2 regions of the Lysinibacillus sp. NPDC093688 genome follow, and region 1 is predicted to be linked to the other one. Evidence: riboswitches for the same ligand, from Rfam matches in the RefSeq annotation. Region 1 holds a riboswitch; the other holds the start of a gene.

Region 1 (10,179 bases):
AAACTATTAATCTATTTTCTTCTTCATTTGCACTTGCTCCGTCTTCACTTCAAGCCCATTCTCCGTCAAATAGCTCGTTGCTGGATTACTTGCTAAAAAGTTAACTGTTGCCAGTTTTACTTTGTGTTTTGTAATGCTTGCGATAAAGTGTGGAATAAGTTCAACATTGCCATTCCCTAATAACTCTAATTGATAAAGCACTATGCTGTCGATGGCACCATCCCTATCCCATACTGTTCTATACAGCATATAGCCAATCGCTTCATTATTCTCGTTATAAAAAATTTTAGCTTCTCCTTGTTTATTGCTTTGCCAGCTACATTGCCAAGGGACATCTTCCTGATAAAAAGATAAATGCGATAGCTCTTCTGGCCGAATAGTTTCCACATGAATTACGACTGGCTGCTCTACTTTTGCTTCATATTCGCCACTTAAAAAAAACAATTGATTTGTTATTGTATAGCCATACTTTTCATATAACGCAATTGCTACTTTATTCTCTTTTATAGCTTCAAGCGTTGCAACTTCCACCTTCTCTCTTTCATAGAGGGCGATGGTTTCTTCCATTAAAACACGCGAAACACCTTTACCGCGATAGTCTGGAGAGATGCCAGTTCCACCATTCCAAGAGATTTTCTTACCATCCATTAGTCTAAATCCATTTAATACAATGCCAACAGGATTATTATGATCAAATGCGACGATTGATAGCTCTAGGGATAGTCCTTCTCCAACGAGTCGGTTTAAAAACACCTCTGCATTCATTTCTATTTGTACAAAATACCCCTCAAAACCTTTATTCCAAGCTTTTAAAGTTTCATTTAACGTGCACTGTGAGACTGTTTTTATTTCCATGATTTCACCCATCCCTACGTTAATTTAGTGATAAATCTTCTAAAGATAATTTTTTTATGATTTCATAACCATTCCCAGGACCATTTGGCTTTACAATAACCATTCCCATATTCGAAATCTCCCCTAATCCAACATCTTCAGGAAAGCTATGGGCAATAATCACTTGATTCGTTCCCTGCGGTGGCTTTCTTTCTAACACTGATTGCAAACTTGATAATATATTTGTCTTTTCAACAAAAGGAATATTCCCACCCAATTTATAAATTTCATAACCAATTGGGTCAATTTGGATATAAGAATACGGAAATGCGAGCTGTGCCGTTTCAATTGTACGACAAAAAGGACTTACGACTATTGGGGAACTAATCGGAATTTGTAAATGACGTAGCAGTTGTCCAAAGTAAACGGCCTGCCTTCGTCCAAATTCAGACAAATTTCTTTGCGTAACACAATCTTGAAAATTTAAATATGGCTGATCTACCCCGACAGTCGCTTGACCATGCCTTGCATACAAAACAAATCCACCCTTTTTCAATAAATCAAGGATTGATTTATCCAAATATTTCAACTCCCCCTAATAGAATACCATCGATTAGTAGTACTATATGAAATGAATTACTCAAATAATGTAAAAGTGAAAGTTGAAACTGCTTTTCGCATATAAAGGGCGCTATTCCACTAGCAAATATTTCACTTTGCAGGTAGCAGCGGACTTAGATCAAAAAAAATTGAAAAAGCTTCCTTAAATTTTCTGTTGAAAGCCCCGTGTTGAACAAAATTCTCGTTACAATATCCGTTAATATTATATTGTAACGCTTTAAATGAAGGTGATTTCCGTTCCAAGTTTCTCGCTTTCGCACAGACATCCCCCTTTGCAGAAGTTTCCTTTTTTCACTATAAATCAAAGTAACATGCCATAAAATAATTACTATGAGGGATAGTTGATTGGAGTGAAGGCTGGGCGACTCCTTGGGGATTAGCGATAGAGGAACGAAGGCTAAGAGCATCACATCCTGTGATAACACCTTCGTGACCAACATCCTGTTGGCCTGAGACCCTGGAGCGAGCAACGCGAGTGAAGCGGGTAGAGGAACGAAGGCTAAAAGCATCACGTCCTGTGATAACGCCTTCGTGACCAACATAGTGTTGGCCCGACGCCCCCAGGAAGCTTTGCTCTGTGCGAAAGCGAAGCGTCAGCAAATGTTTTATCTGTGCGAAAGCATAGCGACAGCAACAACAAAGCGCCCAGCCGGAACGGAAATCAACCACACGTTTTGCCGAAGAGTCATACTTTAATTTCATTAACATAATAGTTTATCAACCAAAAATAAAACTTCCTACAATTTTCTGTAGGAAGTTTCGAAATTTACTTTATTGGAATGGTTACTATTGCGGTTGTCTCTAAATGTTTTGAGGAATCGATAGAAATTTGACCGTCGTACTTATTGACTATTTCATTCACAATAAACAAGCCTTGCCCTCTTGTTTTACCATTCTCCGGTTTCTTTGTGGAAAATCCTCGCTTGAATATTTGCCCTGCTTCTACTATATTTGGTCCGGTATTTGTAACCTTAAATTTATATTGCGTGTCATCAGCTTTACAGCAAATTGTTATTTTACGTTGTTCTTCCGGTAATTCATTTGCAGCATCAATCGCATTATCTATTAAATTTGATAAGATTTTGATTAAATCCGTAGTTCTAATTTTATTAAATGCATCCGCAGAGACTGTGAAATCCATATCAATATTATGATTTTGTGCCGTTAGTTTTTTCGTTTGCAATAAAATCGCCAAGCCAGGATGATCAATATTTAATTTAAGAGACTTAATAGCATGAACTTCTTTAGACAGTGAAGATAAATATTGTTTTGCCTGATCAGGTTCGTCTAATTGTAGAAATCCATGCAATACTTGTATATGATTTGTGAAATCATGTCTTAAAGAGGACACGGAAGTGATTAAAGTTTTAATTTCCGCTTGATATGTATTTTCTGTTGCTCCAACTTCTTCTGCCACTTCTTTTTGATACCATCTCTGTAAAAAGAAAACAGAGCCGATCACGATTAAAATGAGTACACCATTAAAAATAAAGATAAAAAGATTGTCTTCGATCACTTTTCCCTTAATGTCATTTAATGTGTCTGCACTAATATCAATGCCTAAGTATGCAATAACCTCCCCTGTTTCATCCTTAATCGGTGCACCAACAGTTAAGTAGGAGCCATAAATAGAATCTAGTATTACATCAGTTGCAAATGTTTCTCCATAATAAGCTTTTTGCAATTGTGTCTCGGGTACTGTACAGTCCATTCCGATATCAAAGCCTTCAACTTCACTTGGTAAACCCATGATCATTGCTTTGGATACCTTTGGATTTTCAATATCTAATGTATAAACAAATAATGCACCTATTTTTACTCTTGCATCGTTTAAGTAGCTTCTTAATTGCCAATAATATTCGTTTTTCTCGGGGTTATCTAAAAATTGTTTGTACGCCTCTACATCAATAGAAGATGCGATAGAAATAGCCGATTCCAGACTTTGGTTCGCTATTGACTCTTCTACTGTCTTTTTCATTTTTATATAGGATGTAAAGATGTTTAAACTTGTAAACAATACTAATAAGAGCGTTGATAATATTAAAATTAGTTTTATTTTTCGTGTTTTCATACAAACTGGTACTTCCTCATCTTAGACATGAATTATGTCTTAATTTAATTGAGCTTGGCTTTCACATTACATAAAAAAATCGTTAGTCGTAGTTGACATCATGTCATATTTTCAACCAAGGAAACAATTTCATATCTTACCTATTATACTACAATATACTTCTTTTTTTACGGTTGTTTTAAAATCTTATTTGCGTAGTGAATCACTCTTCCTGCTGAAAATCATATGCAGAGAAGTAAGAAATTTAGAAGTTTGAAACGACAATGGCTATTTATCCCTTTACATGAATCTTAAACACACTGTTCCAAATACGTTTTCAGGATTCTTCGCTTCTCTAAATAAGAATATTCGTTCTTAGTTTATCATCACAAGCAAGTTTTTCCTATCACCTATCTACATTTATCGCACCCTACTTTTCGTGCTATTTCCTCCCCCTTTTTGAAATTGGAGTCGTCTGTCGGAAAATGATAAAAAGATCAGGCCATTAAAAGACCTGATCTCTTCATTCTAAGTATTTATTTTTTCCTACTCGATGTCTTTGTCTCATCCTGTACATTTAAAAATTTCGGTCGCTTACGATAACCTGAAGGAGATAGGCGAACTAAAGATTTTTTAATGTCTTGCCAATCTAAATCTGCTCCCATATTTAAGTACGGAACGCCTAATACTCGTAAATTTGCAATATAAAGAAGTATGAAAAACACTGAAATAAAGAATCCAAATAACCCCAAAAAGCCAGATGCTAAAACAATGATTATCCTGAGAATACTCATTGCTGAAACCATGGATTGATTGACAAGTGTAAAAGCTGCAATACTTGACGTAGCTATAACGACAATCATGGAAGGACTCGTAACACCCGATTTAATGGCTGCATCTCCAATAATTAATCCCCCGACAACGCTTATGGAACCACTGATAACATTGGGAAGATGTATATTTGCCTCCCGAAATATTTCAAACATAAAAAGCATCAATAGTATTTCAAGGATAGTTGGAAACGGGAGCCCCGTTCTTGATTCAACAACTGTTGCCAATAGGATGGATGGCAATTGCTCTTGATGGTGGGTTGAAAGTGCAAGCCAAAAACCTGGTAAAAGTACACTTATTAAAATAGCCACTATTCGTAGTAAACGCTCCATAGAGCTTACAAGAATCGGATACTCATTATCCTCACCTGATTTAAAAAGTAACATTACATTAGTAGGTGTAATAATGGCATATGATACCCCATCGACTATGATGATAATACGCCCTCTACTTAAGGCTTGTACAGCAAAATCCGGGCGTCCAGTATAATCATGTTTAGGTAGAATTTTATCGCTCTGCTCAATTCTTTCCATCAATATATCCCCACTAAATATAACATCCGCATCAACTCCCTTGAGCTGTAATTTTATTTTCTCAAGCATCGTTTTATTTACGACATCTTCTAAATAAAGTACAGCTACGGTTGTTTTGGATCGTGTGCCAAGCTCATATGTCTCAACACTTAATGAATTAGTCGGTAATCGTTTTCGTATTAAAGCAATATTAATTAATACATCCTCAGTAAAATCATCTCTCGGACCTTTGACAACTAATTCAACAGTTGTTTCTTTAGGCTCTCGATTTGGTTTTTTAGCGATATAACTTGAATACAGCAAATCCATATCTTCGAAATATAGTAAAACATGTCCTTTATAGACTCTTGTGATGGCCTCATCTTTACTTGTTATTCTCTGAAGATGGGGAATGTGTAAATGATTTTGTATATGTTCTGCTAACAATTCATCCGATGTTGCAGTAAATAAGGATTGAACTCGTTGCACAATAACGGTCTGCAGTAACCGCTCATTAATCATCGCTTCACATTTTATCAAATGTACTTTATGTTGCTGAAAGCAATACTCTTGAAATACCACATCAGCAGAGCGTTGAAATAATGACTTCAAAGATTTCAAATTTAACGCTTGTTCCATTGAAGAAATATCCATCATCTCCTACTGAGCCAGCTCCAAATTAGTACATTTATGAAATTAACATAAATACACTTACTGATATTTTCTCCATGCTTTTAAAAAATATTCAGGAATATATGCTGTTTATTATGCTTTGTCAGAATAATTTAGCGGTAAAATTCCAACCTATTATTAGCAAAGATTTATCCAATCATCTTCTTTAAATTTGCCATTTCAATTGCAGACATTGCTGCGTCATAGCCTTTATTTCCTGATTTAGTCCCTGCGCGTTCAATCGCTTGTTCAATATTTTCAGTAGTAACAATGCCAAAAATTACAGGTACATTTGTAGTTAGTGACACATTGGCAATTCCTTTTGCTGATTCATTACATACATAATCATAATGTGTTGTAGAGCCACGAATTACCGTACCTAATCCAATAATTGCATCATATTTCTTTGTTTCTGCTAACTGTTTCGCGATGAATGGAACTTCAAATGCTCCTGGAACCCATGCTACGTCGATAGAATTCTCATCCACTCCATGACGCTTTAAACCATCTAATGCACCGTCTAATAATTTACTTGTAATAAATTCGTTGAAACGACCTACTACTACTGCTATTTTTAAATCCGTACCAATTAATTGTGCTTCAAATGTTTTAACCATTTTAATCTCTCCTCTTTTATGTTGTATAATCACATCACCATAACGTGGGGCTGATTTCCGTTCCGGCTGGGCGCTTTCCTGGGTGCAGTTCACTATCCCCAAGGAGTCGCCCAGCCTCCACTCCAATCAACTTATATACATGGCATACGTTTTAACAAAAATCCTCCACAACTTTAGGTGATAGGTCTTTTTATATAGTCATTGTGTTTTTTTCCATTATTTGTCGATGGCGATATGTTGCCAGTGCTTCTATGGAAATCATTTTTAAACTATGTTGTGCTGCATATTTAACGAGATCATTAAAGCGTAGCATTTCGCCATTGTCGCCCATAATTTCACATATAACTCCTGCAGGAACGCTATTACAAAGCTTTGCCAAATCTATTGTAGCTTCCGTATGTCCTCTACGTTCTAATACACCATTGTCCTTTGCTATTAATGGGAAGACATGACCTGGTCTACGAAAATCTGCAGCTTTCGCTTGTGGCTCTAGCATTTTTTGTATTGTCATTGCCCGTTCAAAGGCGCTAATTCCAGTTGTTGTGTCTATGTGATCTATGCTAACGGTAAATGCGGTTTGATGATTATCTGTATTAATACTAACCATAGGCTTTAATGCTAATTTTTGTGCAAGCTGCTGTGATATCGGCGTACAAATAAGACCCCTTCCATAGGTCGCCATAAAGTTAATCGTTTCAGGCGTCATAAATTCCGCAATCGCTAATAAGTCCCCTTCGTTTTCTCGGTCCTCATCATCAACTACAATAATCATCTTCCCTTGTTTTAAATCCTCAACTGCTTCTTCAATCGAATGTAGCAATATCGCCACCTCCTGTTCAATAATGTTGATTAAAATCCGTTTTCAGTTAAGTAGTCTCTTGTAATGGTCGGCGGTTCCTGTCCACACTTAAGTTGATGCAAAATGTATTTTCCTACTAAATCGGTTTCTATATTGACAAGATCCCCCATCTTCTTCAACCCTAAAATTGTTTCTTTGTATGTGTGGGGTATCAGTGATACTGTGACACTATTTTTCTCGACATGAAAGAGTGTTAAGCTCGTTCCGTCAATTGTGATGGAGCCCTTTGGAATACAGAAGTTCGTTAACTCCTTTGATAGCTCTATATCAATATAAACTGCATTTGCTAACGGCCGCTTTCGTATCACTTTCCCTACTCCGTCTACATGTCCGGATACAAAATGACCACCGAATCGCCCATTCGCTGACATAGCGCGCTCTAAATTTACCGGATCTCCAATTGCAAGCTGCTGTAAATTTGTTGCTCTCACCGTTTCAGGCATTACATCCATCGTAAGCTCTTGTTCATTAAAAGATATCACTGTTAAACAAGCACCATTGACCGCTATACTGTCCCCGAGCTTTACATCCTCTACCATTTTCTTTGAAATAACGGTGATTTTCATACTTTGTCTATCGCTTTGCAAGGTTTTTACGGTGCCAATATCCTCAATAATTCCTGTAAACATTTTTTCACCCGCTTTCATTCATTGGTCCAAGCTTTTCTCTTCCGCTTTCGGAGTCCTATGTACCTCCTCCCTTAATCAAAAATTTCTGTTCAAACAAAAAACCCCTTTGATTAAAGGGGTTTGGGAGTTCATATAAATAAGACGTCAACAAATAAACCTTAAGGATACGAAATTTTTCCATAGGCTATCATCTCATCGTTCTTCTCCCATCCAGACTCTCACTGTCGGTTTTGGATTTGCACCAAATCAGCTTGCGCTCACGGACTTTGAATTACTTCATCACCGCCGATTGGGAATTTCACCCTACCCCGAAGAACTACTGCTATTCAATTCGTTAGCTAAATAAAACAAAAAACTTCCCAACTTAAACGATGGGAAGTAGTTTACATAAAAGCATAATCAAATAAACCTTATAAACTCAAGCGAATTTAAAAAGCTCTTACTTTTACCCTTCTCCCATCCAGACTATAACTGTCGGTTTTGGATTTGCACCAAATCAGCTTGCGCTCACGGACTTTGAATTGCTTCATCACCGCCGATTGGGAATTTCACCCTACCCTGAAGGATATTTTTTATTTAGCTATTTCTTACGATAACACTATTTTATTTTATTATCCAGATAATTCTTAATAAAAATTTTTCCTCTAACTAATGTCGCTTTTGCAAGTCTCAATGTCAGATAAAAACAGCCACCACCTTTGGTCATTATTAAAGACCAAAGGCGTGGCTGTTTAAAAAGACAAATCGATTATGCCTCGGCATAATTGCGTCCGGAATCGACTTTGTTCTTGAACAAAGTTAGAAGTAAAATTTATACAGTCAAACTACCGTCAACAGAGACAACAGCACCAGCCATGAAGCTTGCTTTATCTGAAGCTAAGAATAGGACTGCTTCTGCTACTTCTTCTGGTTCACCATGGCGTCCCATGCGTACACGTGACATTTCTTCTGGTACGTATCCTGTTTTTTCAAGTGTTTCACCAACACTATGGAATAATGGAGTAACAATACCACCTGGACACACAGCATTCACACGAATACCTTTATTTGCATACTCGATTGCTACACCTTTTGTTAAACCGATTACTGCATGTTTACTCGCTGAGTATACAGCAATACTGTGCTCTGGACGAATACCTGCAGATGAAGCAGTATTTATAATCGACCCTTTGCCCTGTTTTTCCATTACTGGAATGACATATTTCATACCTAGGAAAATACCTTTTACATTGATATCCATAAGACGATCGTATTCTTCCAATTCAACCGTTGTAAAAGGTGCAAACTTTTGAATGATGCCAGCGTTATTGAATAATACATCGATACGGCCATATGTGTTTATAGCTTGCTGTACATAATTCTGAACATCCTCTACTTTAGAAACATCCGCTTTAACGAATATCCCTTCACCGCCATTTTGTTGAACTAGTTTAAGAGTCTCTTCTCCAGTTTTCTCGTTAAAATCAACTAACGCGACTTTATAGCCATTTTCAGCAAATTTAATACTAGTTGCTCTACCAATTCCACTACCTGATCCTGTAATAACTGCAATTCGATTTTCATTTGTCATATTAACTTCCTCTTTTCACTTTTTATATTTTTTTACGTAATCATAAATATTTTCTCAATCGGTGGTCCTCTTTGCTTTTCCATGTTTATGATCTTAGTTTAATTTCATTTTCATATGATCTTCGTAATTACCTTTAAAAATACTCATGCCTGTTGGGGAAAGCTCCACCATTTTGTGTGCTAGCTTATTAAGAAAATATCGATCATGTGAAATAAAGAAAAGTGTTCCCTCAAAATTCAAAAGAGCCTGTTCCAATACTTCTTTACTATATAAATCAAGATGATTAGTTGGTTCATCCATAATAAGCACGTTAGCTTTTTGCAATACGAGTTTCGATAATGCTACTCGCGCCCTCTCACCTCCACTGAGGGCAGATATCTTTTTAAACACATCTTCACCAGTAAATAAAAAATTCCCTAAAACAGTACGAACTCTCGCTTCTTCCATGTGCGGGAACATACTCCAAACCTCATGTAAAATAGTGTTATTTGGATGTAAGTTCGACTGCTCTTGATCGTAATAACCTATCGTTATACCGTTACCCCAAGCGATAACACCTGTATCTGGACTAATCTCCTTTAACAGAGTCTTTAATAGCGTTGATTTTCCAACACCATTTGGACCAATTAATGCAACCTTTTCACCACGATGTAGCTGAAAACTAATATTTTTTAATAGCGGTTGTTGTTCGCGTTCTACGGTAAAAGAAATTGATAAGTCTCTTACATTTAACACTTCCTTATGAGAGTTTTTTTCTATTGAAAATGCCATCTGTGTATGTTTTAAATCCTTCAGAGGCTTCTCAATTCGTTCTATTCTCTCAAGCTGTTTTCTTTTGTTTTTTGCACTTTTAGAAGAAGTGGCCATAGTAATATTGCGTTGTATATAGTCTTCCATTTTCGAAATTTCTTGCTGTTGCAAGACATATTTTTTTCAAGCAATTCGCGATTTTTGTCTTTATTTTCTACATACTTAGAGTAATTG
Region 2 (10,179 bases), on a different contig from region 1:
TCGTGGAGTCGTTTCTGGGGATGGGATCCGAAGGAAGTGTGGGCACTTATTACGTGGCTATTCTATGCAGCGTTCCTACACTTACGTTTATCAAAAGGCTGGGAAGGTGAAAAATCTGCGTGGTTAGCATTAATTGGTTTTGGAATAATATTATTTAACTTAATTGCTGTTAACTTGATTCTTGCAGGTTTACACTCATACGCTTCATCTTAAACTGATTAACTTCTTTCAGCAAATGTCTTTTGTAGCGAAAGCGTAGCGTCAGCTACAGAAGTCTCCCACCTCTATAGGTGGTGAGATGAATGCGAATTTAAGTTACTTTTCAGTGGGTATCCAAACACCCGCTGAAATAGTGGAACTCAGTCTAAGAACGCCACGTCCTGTGGCAACGACTGAGTGACCAACGTCGTGTTGGCCCAAAGCCTCCGGCGGATGTCACAGAATCGGAAAGGAATTCTTTGTGCAAGCACAAAGCCGATTCCGGACGCAATTATGCCGAGGCATAATTGATTTTGAGCACATATGAGATTTTTTACGTCGCTAGTATTAGAAAGAAGAGCCTTCTTGCTGTGGCAAGAAGGCTTTCTTTTCTTTTCAATAAGTGCTATACGATGTACAATAGAAGGTAGAGAAAGATTAGAAGAGAGGGATCGTGAAAGTGTCAGAAAATATTTCAGTATTAGTAGTAGATGACGAGGACCGTATTCGTCGCTTATTAAAAATGTATTTAGAGCGAGAAGGATACCTTGTTGACGAAGCAGAAAATGGTGAACAAGCGATCGAAAAATCTTTAGAAAAAGAGTATCACTGTATTTTACTTGATATTATGATGCCTGAAAAAGACGGGCTTGAAGTTTGTGCGGAAATCCGTGAACGAGCAGCAACACCAATTATTTTATTAACTGCAAAAGGCGAGGAAGCAAACCGTGTACAAGGCTTTGAGCTTGGAGCAGATGATTATATTGTAAAACCGTTTAGTCCTCGTGAAGTTGTGTTACGTGTGAAGGCTATATTACGTCGTTCACAAGCATTCTCACCTTCAACAAGTGCTTCTTCTTCAAAAGATTTAGTTGTGTTTCAACACTTAATGATTGATCATGATGCACACCGCGTAACAGCAGAGGGAATTGAAGTGAATTTAACACCTAAAGAATATGAACTACTTTATTTTTTAGCAAAATCACCAGACAAAGTATTTGACCGTGAACAATTACTAAAAGAAGTTTGGCATTATGATTTCTTTGGTGACTTACGTACAGTTGACACACATGTAAAACGTTTACGCGAAAAGCTTAACCGTGTCTCTGAAAACGCTGCAAAGATGATTGTTACTGTATGGGGCGTTGGCTACAAATTTGAGGTTGTTAATGAATAGAATATGGAATAGTGTTGTCGGGAAGCTGTGGGTAACCATATTGCTTCTCGTTTCATTTGTATTATTTGTTTTCACGGTTTTAATGCTTGAGTTTCTTCAAAATTACCATATGCAACAAGCAGAAAGCTCCTTGCGTCAAACTGCTGCAACGGTTGCAAGTATAGTAGATGATAATGAAACAGCAGAGTCGACTTCTGAATTATTAAAAGATATTTTACCTGAAAGTACGAATGCACTTATTGCTATAAACCATGATAGAGTCTCTTTTGCAATGCAGGAAGGTGTCAATAAAATAGAAATTCAGGATATGATTTTAGCCAATAAATCGTTCCAAGAAGTTTTTCAATCAGATAAACCGATTATTAAGGAAATGATGATGCCGTCTTCTACAGATGCAGAAAAAATGGAATCGTATGTTGTGCTAGGTTTCCCGCTAAATGTGGAAAATACAGTACACGGAGCGGTCTTTATTTATCAAAGTCCAGATGCATTGCATAAAACATCGAGAGAGACGACGAAAATTGTCTTTTTATCTGCTTTCATTGCCTTTGTGTTGACGACATTTTTTGCGTTTTTCCTTTCGTCACGTATTACGTCACCATTACGTAAAATGCGTGAGTTGGCGTTTGAAATTTCTAAAGGGAATTTTGAAGCGAAGATGCCGACTACACAAAATGATGAAATAGGCCAGCTTGCAGTTGCCTTTAATCAAATGGGTCGTCAATTGAAACACAATCTAGAAGTGATCAATCAAGAAAATGAACAGCTTTCCAATATTTTAACATCGATGACGGATGCAGTTATTACGTTTAATCGTGATCGTACAATATTATTAAGTAATCCGCCAGCGGACCGTTTAATGCAAAAATGGTTCGTCAATAAAGGCTCACAAAGTGCGAAGCCAATTCCGCCAGAGCTTTATCATATGCTTGATCATGTACTGATGTTTGAAGATAAGCTTGAAGAAGAAATTGAAATGGATGGAAATTACTATACGTTTACGATTAGCCCACTTTATAGTGAGGAATCAATCCGTGGAGCGGTTGCAGTTATTCGTGATATGACTGAGCAGCATCGCTTAGAAAAACTGCGTTCAGACTTTATTGCCAATGTGTCTCATGAGCTACGGACGCCGATTTCGATGCTCCAAGGTTATTCGGAGGCATTAATGGATGATGATTTTATTCAAGATCAAGAAGAACGTAATGAGATTACAAAAATTATTTATGATGAATCGAAGCGTATGGGACGCCTCGTAACAGATTTATTAGACCTTGCCCGTATGGAATCAGGGCATATGACGCTTTACAAAGATGAACTTCCGATAAATTCAACATTTGAACGTATTACGCAAAAATTTGCACAGGTTGCAAAAGAGAAACATGTTCGTCTGATATTTGACAGTGAGTTTAATGACGAAGCTATGATTAGTATAGATGAGGATCGGATTGAACAAGTACTAACGAATTTAGTTGATAATGCTCTTCGTCATACTGCTGAAGGATCAGTAACAGTGAAGGTTGAGCAAGAGCCGACCTTTGCCAAAATATCTGTCCAGGATACAGGACATGGTATTCCACAAGAGGACCTGCCATATGTCTTTGAACGTTTCTATAAAGCAGATAAAGCACGTACGCGTTCTAAAGGCGGAACTGGCCTAGGTTTAGCTATTGCTAGAAATATTGTCAAGGCACATTCAGGCAATATTATGGTGGATAGTGTGCTGAAAGAGGGGACTACTTTCACGTTTTATTTACCATTCGATTAAAAGTATCGCTATTAACTGCTTTCAGCAAATGAATGCGGATTTAAGTTACTTTTCAGCTGGTGTCCAAACATCCACTGAAATAGAGGATTTCAGTTTAAGAATGTCACGTCCTGTGGCAAAGCGAAGCGACAGCAACAAGGTTTTAACTGTGCGAAAGCGAAGCGACAGCAACAAGGTTTTAACTGTGCGAAAGCGAAGCGACAGCAACAAGGTTTTAACTGTGCGAAAGCGAAGCGACAGCAACAACAACAAACAACAACACTCGACTGAGTGGCCAACATCGCGTTGGCCCAAAGCCTCTGGCGGATAAAGTGGTGTTAATTGGATGTAACTTCTGTGAACCTTTAGACGACAAATATAAATAGAACGGGGGTGGAGTGCTTTGAATGACTCCGTGTTCCATCGATTATACGATGCATATCATCAAGACGTGTTCCAGTTTCTTATTTATTTAGTAAAAAACCGTATACTTGCTGAGGATTTAGCGCATGAAGTTTATGTTCGCGTATTGCGCTCATATGATAAGTTCGCGGGCAATAGCAGCGAAAAGACATGGCTTTTTGCTATTGCTAAAAATGTCGCTATTGATCATTTTAGAAAGCAGGCTGTACGCCAAAAACATTCACTTGATTTTTTTGATTGGGAAACGGAACAGCTACATTCAACCACACCATTACCCGAAGACGTGCTGCAGGCAAATGATGAATTTATGCAGGTTCAATCAGTGCTTGAACAGTGTACAGGTGACCAAAAAATGGTCATTATTATGCGTTACTTTCAAGATTTATCGATTGCAGAAACAGCACAAATACTAGATTGGACAGAAGCGAAGGTAAAAACTACTCAGCATCGTGCCATTAAATTTTTAAGGCAACAGCTACAACAGGTTAGAGAACAGGAGGCGAAACGGCAATGACACACAATCAATTCGATGATGACCAACTGGAACATATATTGAATAATGCCCCTAAGCTTTCTGACCGCCGTTCGAAAGAAGAAATATTAAATCGATTATTGGCAGATGCTCGCTTGCAGGATCATGTCCATCTTCAAGCTATACAACAACCAATTGATGATGAAATAACATCGCAAGAACAACACAGTATTCATACGCAACAAGAAAGTGCCGAGGAAGCGACAATAAAGAAGGAAGGTCGTAAATGGCCAATCTTTATGAGTGTTGCAGCTGTCTTCGCTTTAACAGTACTTACAGGCTCTATGTTTATGAATAATAATGATGCAAAAATGGACCAGGCTAATGCTCCTGAAACTTCTCAATATTCAACGATGCAGGATAATCGTGCAGAAAAAAGCTCTATCCATGATCGTATAATGGAGTCTAACATAGTAGCAGAACATTCACGGATCATGTCTCTACGATCATCTGTTTATGAAGATGATTTAACTGATGCAGTAGCATTCCATATTGGTTTAGCAAATCGTGATAAGGAAAGCGTACCGATGACGTATATTATTCCAAATGAACGAGTGGCTACTGATTTTGGAAAGAAAGATCCTACAACATTACAAATGTATGAAAAGTATGCGCCGCAAATTGATGAGGAAGCAAATGGTTTTACTAATTACCATCCATATAAAGGAGAATTGAAGGAGAAGGGCGATCAGCTGGTTCATGTATTGCCAAAGGAAAATGAATATGATGTCGCTTCTAAAGATGCTGGAGAATATGTAGGGACTTTACAAGATACATTCTCAGACTCAGAGTATAAAGGTATTGAATTTGAAAAACCTGACGGTACAGGAAACGCGCTTTCCAAAGAAGAAGAGACAAGTAAGCAAATGGCATTAACAAGCTCAAATCATTTTAATTATTATTTATATAAAGATGAAAATGGCGCTGAATATTTATCACCTGATTCTCGTAAAACCTTTTCCACTGTAACAGAAGCTCTTACCGATATGCGAGTTAAAAATGATGATGCATACTTTCCAGTCATACCGGAAAATATAACATACACTGTGAAAGAGGTAGCGGAAGGTGTTATTGTTACATTTGACGAACCGCTCGATTTAACGACAATTGACGTGACTCGTGCTACCCAATTAATTGAAGCAATGATGCTTACTGCTGCAAGCTTTGATCAACAAGTACGGCTAGACAATGTTGTGCAGGAGAGTTGGGAAGGATTTGATTTGAAAAAATTTTTGCCAAAGCCTGTAGGAGCCAATAAACGATATATGCCATAAATAGCATAACAACAAATAAATTTATAAGTGAATTTTTTGGAGCATTCTCGCCGCTGTATGTGCGTGAATGCTCTTGTTAGTTTATCTTACTTTAACGGGCAGTAAGACAACGTTAGGTGGGAGATAAATGGCCGGTAAAAGCTCAATTGGTGAAGATTGCTAATCAAAGAGGATGAAAGAAAACCCTTGCTGATTAAAGTTATACTTTATGAGGCTATTAGCGAGTGTCTGTAAAACATACAAGTTTAATCGGGATTTTTTAAGCAAAGCTATTTACTTTTCCTTCATAATTCATTATAGTAAGGCTAAGAAATAAAAAAATATTGATTCATCTTCGGGGCAGGGTGAAAATCCCGACCGGCGGTAATAGAGTTGTAAATCGCTAATGTCTTTCATTAGCTCGAATGATTTACTAAAAACTCTTCAGCCCGCGACCTGTGCAAATATTTTTTTTGCATGGCTGACTTGGTGCAATTCCAAGGCCGACAGTTAAAGTCTGGATGGGAGAAGATGGAGGTACGATCGTCATTCATTGTTATGAATTTAGCTATATACGAGCGTTTTTTCGTTGTGGATTTACACAGTGGAAGCTCGAAAAATAGTTGATTAGTGGCGTTCTTTAATCATGCCTATTCTCCCTTATGCTCTTTTTGCATAAGGGTTTTTTCATAATAATAATTGTTGAGGTCGTAACCTTTCTTCTTGCGGGATTGAATCAGCAAAGAGGAGAGAGTTTTCTATGAAGAAAAATGTTAAACTTCAATCGTTTATTACGATTGGCATGCTGAGCAGTATTTCGTTTTTGTTAATGCTTTTTAATTTCCCTATTCCGCCATTTCCGGCGTTTTTGGAAGTGGACTTCAGTGATATGCCAGCATTACTTGCAGCAATCACAATGGGACCTGTAGCCGGTATTTTAGTAGAATTCTTTAAAAATGTGTTGGACTGGATTTTCTCAGGCACGCCAACGGGAGTACCGGTAGGACATATCGCGAACTTTGTAACAGGTATTTTATTTATTTTACCAGTTAGCTTTGTTTTTAATCGCGTCAAAACAGTTAAAGGTCTTGTCGGAGGTTTAGCTGCTGGAACAATCGTAATGGCAGTAGGAATGAGCATTCTAAACTATGCAGTATTTTTACCTATGTACACTTACTTTTTAGGTATGGAGCCTGTTGTAGGTGACTCACTATATAAAATGATCATAGCTGGTATCTTGCCGTTTAACATTGTGAAGGGTATTTTAATAACGATCATCATGGCATTACTATTCACAACAATGCGTAAATGGATTCATCATCAGCGTTCTATGTATATAACAAAATAATTTAGATGAGACCTCGAGCTGTTAAAAGCTCGAGGTTTTTTATATAAGATGGATAGAATGATGGGGAAATTGGATATTATTGTGCAAAAGTAACAGATAGAATTAATCTAGTCTAGTTTATTATTTTCATGTAGAATAAGGAAGAGTTTAGAATGTTAGAGGAGTTTGAAGAGATGAGCGAAAAAAAGAGTCAGTGGTCTAGTAAACTAGGCTTTATTTTAGCATCGGCAGGAGCTGCAATCGGGCTAGGGGCAATATGGAAGCTGCCATATGTTACTGGACAAAGTGGTGGGGGAGCTTTCTTCCTAATTTTTGTTCTATTTACATTGTTGATTGGTTTACCGATGTTATTATCAGAATATATTTTAGGTCGTGGTACTCAGTCTGAGGCTGTGACTGCATATAAAAAAATTGCACCGACGAAAACAGGCTGGGCTTGGGTTGGTCGTATGGGTGTGCTCGGCTGTTTTTTATTATTAACTTTTTACAGTGTTGTGGGAGGTTGGATTTTTATTTATAGTGGCCTTGGTGTGACTGGGGCTGTTATCGATCCTGCCAATGACCCTGGTGAACTATTTGGAAAAATTGTAGGGACACCTTGGATTACATTACTAGGTTTAGGATTGTTTACGCTAGTAAATGTTCTAGTCATTTCACTTGGCGTGCAAAATGGTATAGAGAAGGCCAATAAGTGGATGATGCCTCTATTATTTATTATGTTTATTGTGCTTGTTGTGCGGGCTTTAACATTAGATGGAGCAATGGAGGGGGTTAAATTCTTTTTGTTTCCTGACTTTTCCAATATTACTGGTAAGGCTATATTAGAAGCGTTAGGGCAGTCCTTCTTTGGCTTAGCGGTAGGGTTTTCTTGTCTTGTGACGTACAGCTCATATTTAAAGAAGGATGTAAGCTTACCGAATTCTGCGGGCTCTGTTGTTCTTCTCACTGTGCTAGTATCGTTTTTAGCAGGATTAGCCATTTTCCCTGTTGTATTTGCTTTTGATTTAGAACCAGCATCTGGACCAGGCTTATTATTTATGGTTCTGCCAACGGCGTTTAGTCAAATGCCATTTGGTGAAATATTCTTGGCGATGTTTTTATTATTATTTTTATTCGCAACGCTAACTTCTTCCTTTAGTTTATATGAAATTATCGTAGCGGCATTTATTGAGAAAGGGCGTATGTCTCGTTCTGCATTGACAATGCTATTAGGTGTAGTAGTCTTTATTGCGGCTATTCCTGCAGCGCTTTCATCAAGTACATTAGCGGACGTATCAATCTTTGGAAAAACAATTTTTGATGCAACTGACTTTTTAGTGTCTAATTTAATGCTTCCTTTGGGTAATTTATTGATTGCTATCTTTATTGCGTATGTAGTTGATAAAGAATTTGTGAAGAAGGAATTGTTAATAGGAAGTAAAATGGGGCGGGGGTTCTATTCAACATATCGTCTTTTGATGTTAATAGTAGTACCCTCTGTAATTATCGTTGTGTTTGTAAATATGCTATTGCAATACTAAAGGTAGTAGGTTGCGTTCCATTTAAGGAATGCAACCTACTTTTTTAATGGGGGCAACAGGTAAACATCTGATGCTGTCAGGTGTAGCTTTAGAATAAAAATTGATTAAAAAATTCCCGTCAACTTTATTTATCAGCAAATGCAAAAACTCCATTTTGAAAAAAAGATTGATCAAAATGGAGTTAATCTTTCTAACTAAGTATGGGATATTTATAAAAAAGTTTGATCAATTAAATGAGCCTTATTCAACTAAAGCACCCCGTTAGCCATCCATGTCGTGTAAAACTAACACTACACCACAGAAAATGAAAGATGGTTAAGTTCTTTCATGGGAGTTTAATAAGAACAGCGACGCTTCTTCGACAATCGCGCCCGATTGTTGAAGATCGTTATTCCCCGATACCAGCCATAAGAGAATCGCCTATCCCCAGATAACATAAAGGATTGAAATCCATATCTCACCTCAAATGATTAATTGTATTTTTATAGTATTCAGTTCAGTTACGATTAGAAACTATTTGGTTGTCATACAGCCAGGCATGAGGGACAAATCCCGCTTTGTTGGAAGTAACATATACATATATAAAGTACTTACTATTGAGATGGAAAGGGGGAAAATCAATGCCAAGCGGAACGCATCAGGTTGAGGTGAAGTTACCGATAAATAAGATTTGGGATTTTGTTAAGGATATGGATAACTGGGCTCCACTTATTCCTGGATATATTCAACACCGAAAAATTAATAACCGCCAGTCCACTTGGGAATTTTATAGTAACATCGGATTCATAAAGAAAAAGATTAATCTAATGGCCACTATAGAAGAATGGATTGAACCGACAAGGGTTACTTTTAATTTAAAGGGTTTAAATGAGGAACTTTCAGGCGGTGGCTATTTCCTGGCAGAAGTAATAGCTAAAAATAAAACGAGGATAACAGGCTTTCTTGAGATCAATGCTGGTGGTGCATTGGGACCGCTGGTTAATGAGGTATTAAAGTCTTATCTTCCTAAAGTAACAGAAGAAATGACGATTGGGATCTCTACAAAATTGGAGGAGCTTAATTAAAAAATGTTGCATAAAGTCATTGCTACACCACAGAAAATGAAAGATTATTACGTTCTTTCATGGGAGTTCAATAAGTAAAAAAGAGCTGCATATGCAACTCAATGTTATACAAGTAAAGCCCCGAATAATCTCACCTGCTCCTCAAATTAGCCCTCATCTATTTAAGATGGGGGCTATTTGACGTTTACGAATTATTTGCGACAATGTTGCTATTTCGAGTCGTTATGCAAAAGAAGATAATAATTGGTTGAATCTATCGCGCTCCTCTAAAAAAGCGCAATGGCCGCTGTATTGGAACGGAACTAGAGTTGAATTTTTGATCAGCTTATTTGTTTCCTCAGCTTGAGTAAACGGAACGACTTTATCGTGAATTCCGTGAATAATTAATGTGTTTACATCGATCTGACCAAGATCGTTGTAAACATTTTCATCCCTAAGCGTGACCATAATGGCGGAAGTCGCCCAATTCGCCGCTTGTAATCCCATTAAAACGAACCAATCGGATTTCAGTTCGGAAATATACTGAAAGAAAAAAATTCGCGTTTGGTCTTGCAGCATTTGCGGTCGGTCATGATTTGTATCCACGATGATTTTATTTGTAAATTCTTTTGGAACGCTAGATGGAGAGGCAGCGTCGACCAGGACGAGTTTAGATACCCCATACCCTCTGTAACGAGCCATGTAACGGATCGAGATTGCACCTCCTGTAGAGTGTCCTACCAGTGTTATGTTGCTTAGCTGTAACGTCTCGATGACCATGCGGACATCATCTGCTAATCTATCGAAAGAATACCCGCTAAAAGGTTTATCCGATTTGCCATATCCCCTCCAGTCCATTCCAATACAACGATATCCAAGCGTTGGAAGGAAATTGAACTGATATTCGAACTGGTTATGGTTTAGCGGCCACCCATGAA

The links. A riboswitch is a leader RNA that binds a small molecule or an ion and turns the genes downstream of it on or off. The one in region 1 is predicted to bind FMN.
Region 2: it holds a riboswitch for FMN, as region 1 does, so the genes downstream of both, ACQKN2_RS21410 (ECF transporter S component) here and ribE (riboflavin synthase) in region 1, are expected to answer to the same signal.

Annotation. Positions count from the first base shown of each region.
Region 1 covers NZ_JBNNUX010000005.1:160,265-170,443, forward strand. The annotation lists gene ACQKN2_RS06805 (GNAT family N-acetyltransferase) at 7-855, opposite strand; gene ACQKN2_RS06810 (histidine phosphatase family protein) at 875-1,414, opposite strand; gene ACQKN2_RS06815 (sensor histidine kinase) at 2,222-3,526, opposite strand; gene ACQKN2_RS06820 (spore germination protein) at 4,042-5,487, opposite strand; gene ribH (6,7-dimethyl-8-ribityllumazine synthase) at 5,670-6,137, opposite strand; gene ribB (3,4-dihydroxy-2-butanone-4-phosphate synthase) at 6,328-6,957, opposite strand; gene ribE (riboflavin synthase) at 6,987-7,625, opposite strand; FMN riboswitch at 7,820-7,945, opposite strand; FMN riboswitch at 8,070-8,195, opposite strand; gene ACQKN2_RS06840 (SDR family NAD(P)-dependent oxidoreductase) at 8,437-9,195, opposite strand; partial or broken gene ACQKN2_RS06845 (ABC-F family ATP-binding cassette domain-containing protein) at 9,289-10,179, opposite strand, start outside.
Region 2 covers NZ_JBNNUX010000040.1:502-10,680, reverse strand. The annotation lists gene ccsB (c-type cytochrome biogenesis protein CcsB) at 1-213, shown strand, start outside; gene ACQKN2_RS21430 (response regulator transcription factor) at 659-1,375, shown strand; gene ACQKN2_RS21425 (ATP-binding protein) at 1,368-3,143, shown strand; gene sigX (RNA polymerase sigma factor SigX) at 3,526-4,059, shown strand; gene ACQKN2_RS21415 (RNA polymerase subunit sigma) at 4,056-5,351, shown strand; FMN riboswitch at 5,678-5,867, shown strand; gene ACQKN2_RS21410 (ECF transporter S component) at 6,091-6,678, shown strand; gene ACQKN2_RS21405 (sodium-dependent transporter) at 6,852-8,198, shown strand; gene ACQKN2_RS21400 (CoxG family protein) at 8,819-9,262, shown strand; gene ACQKN2_RS21395 (alpha/beta fold hydrolase) at 9,485-10,179, opposite strand, start outside.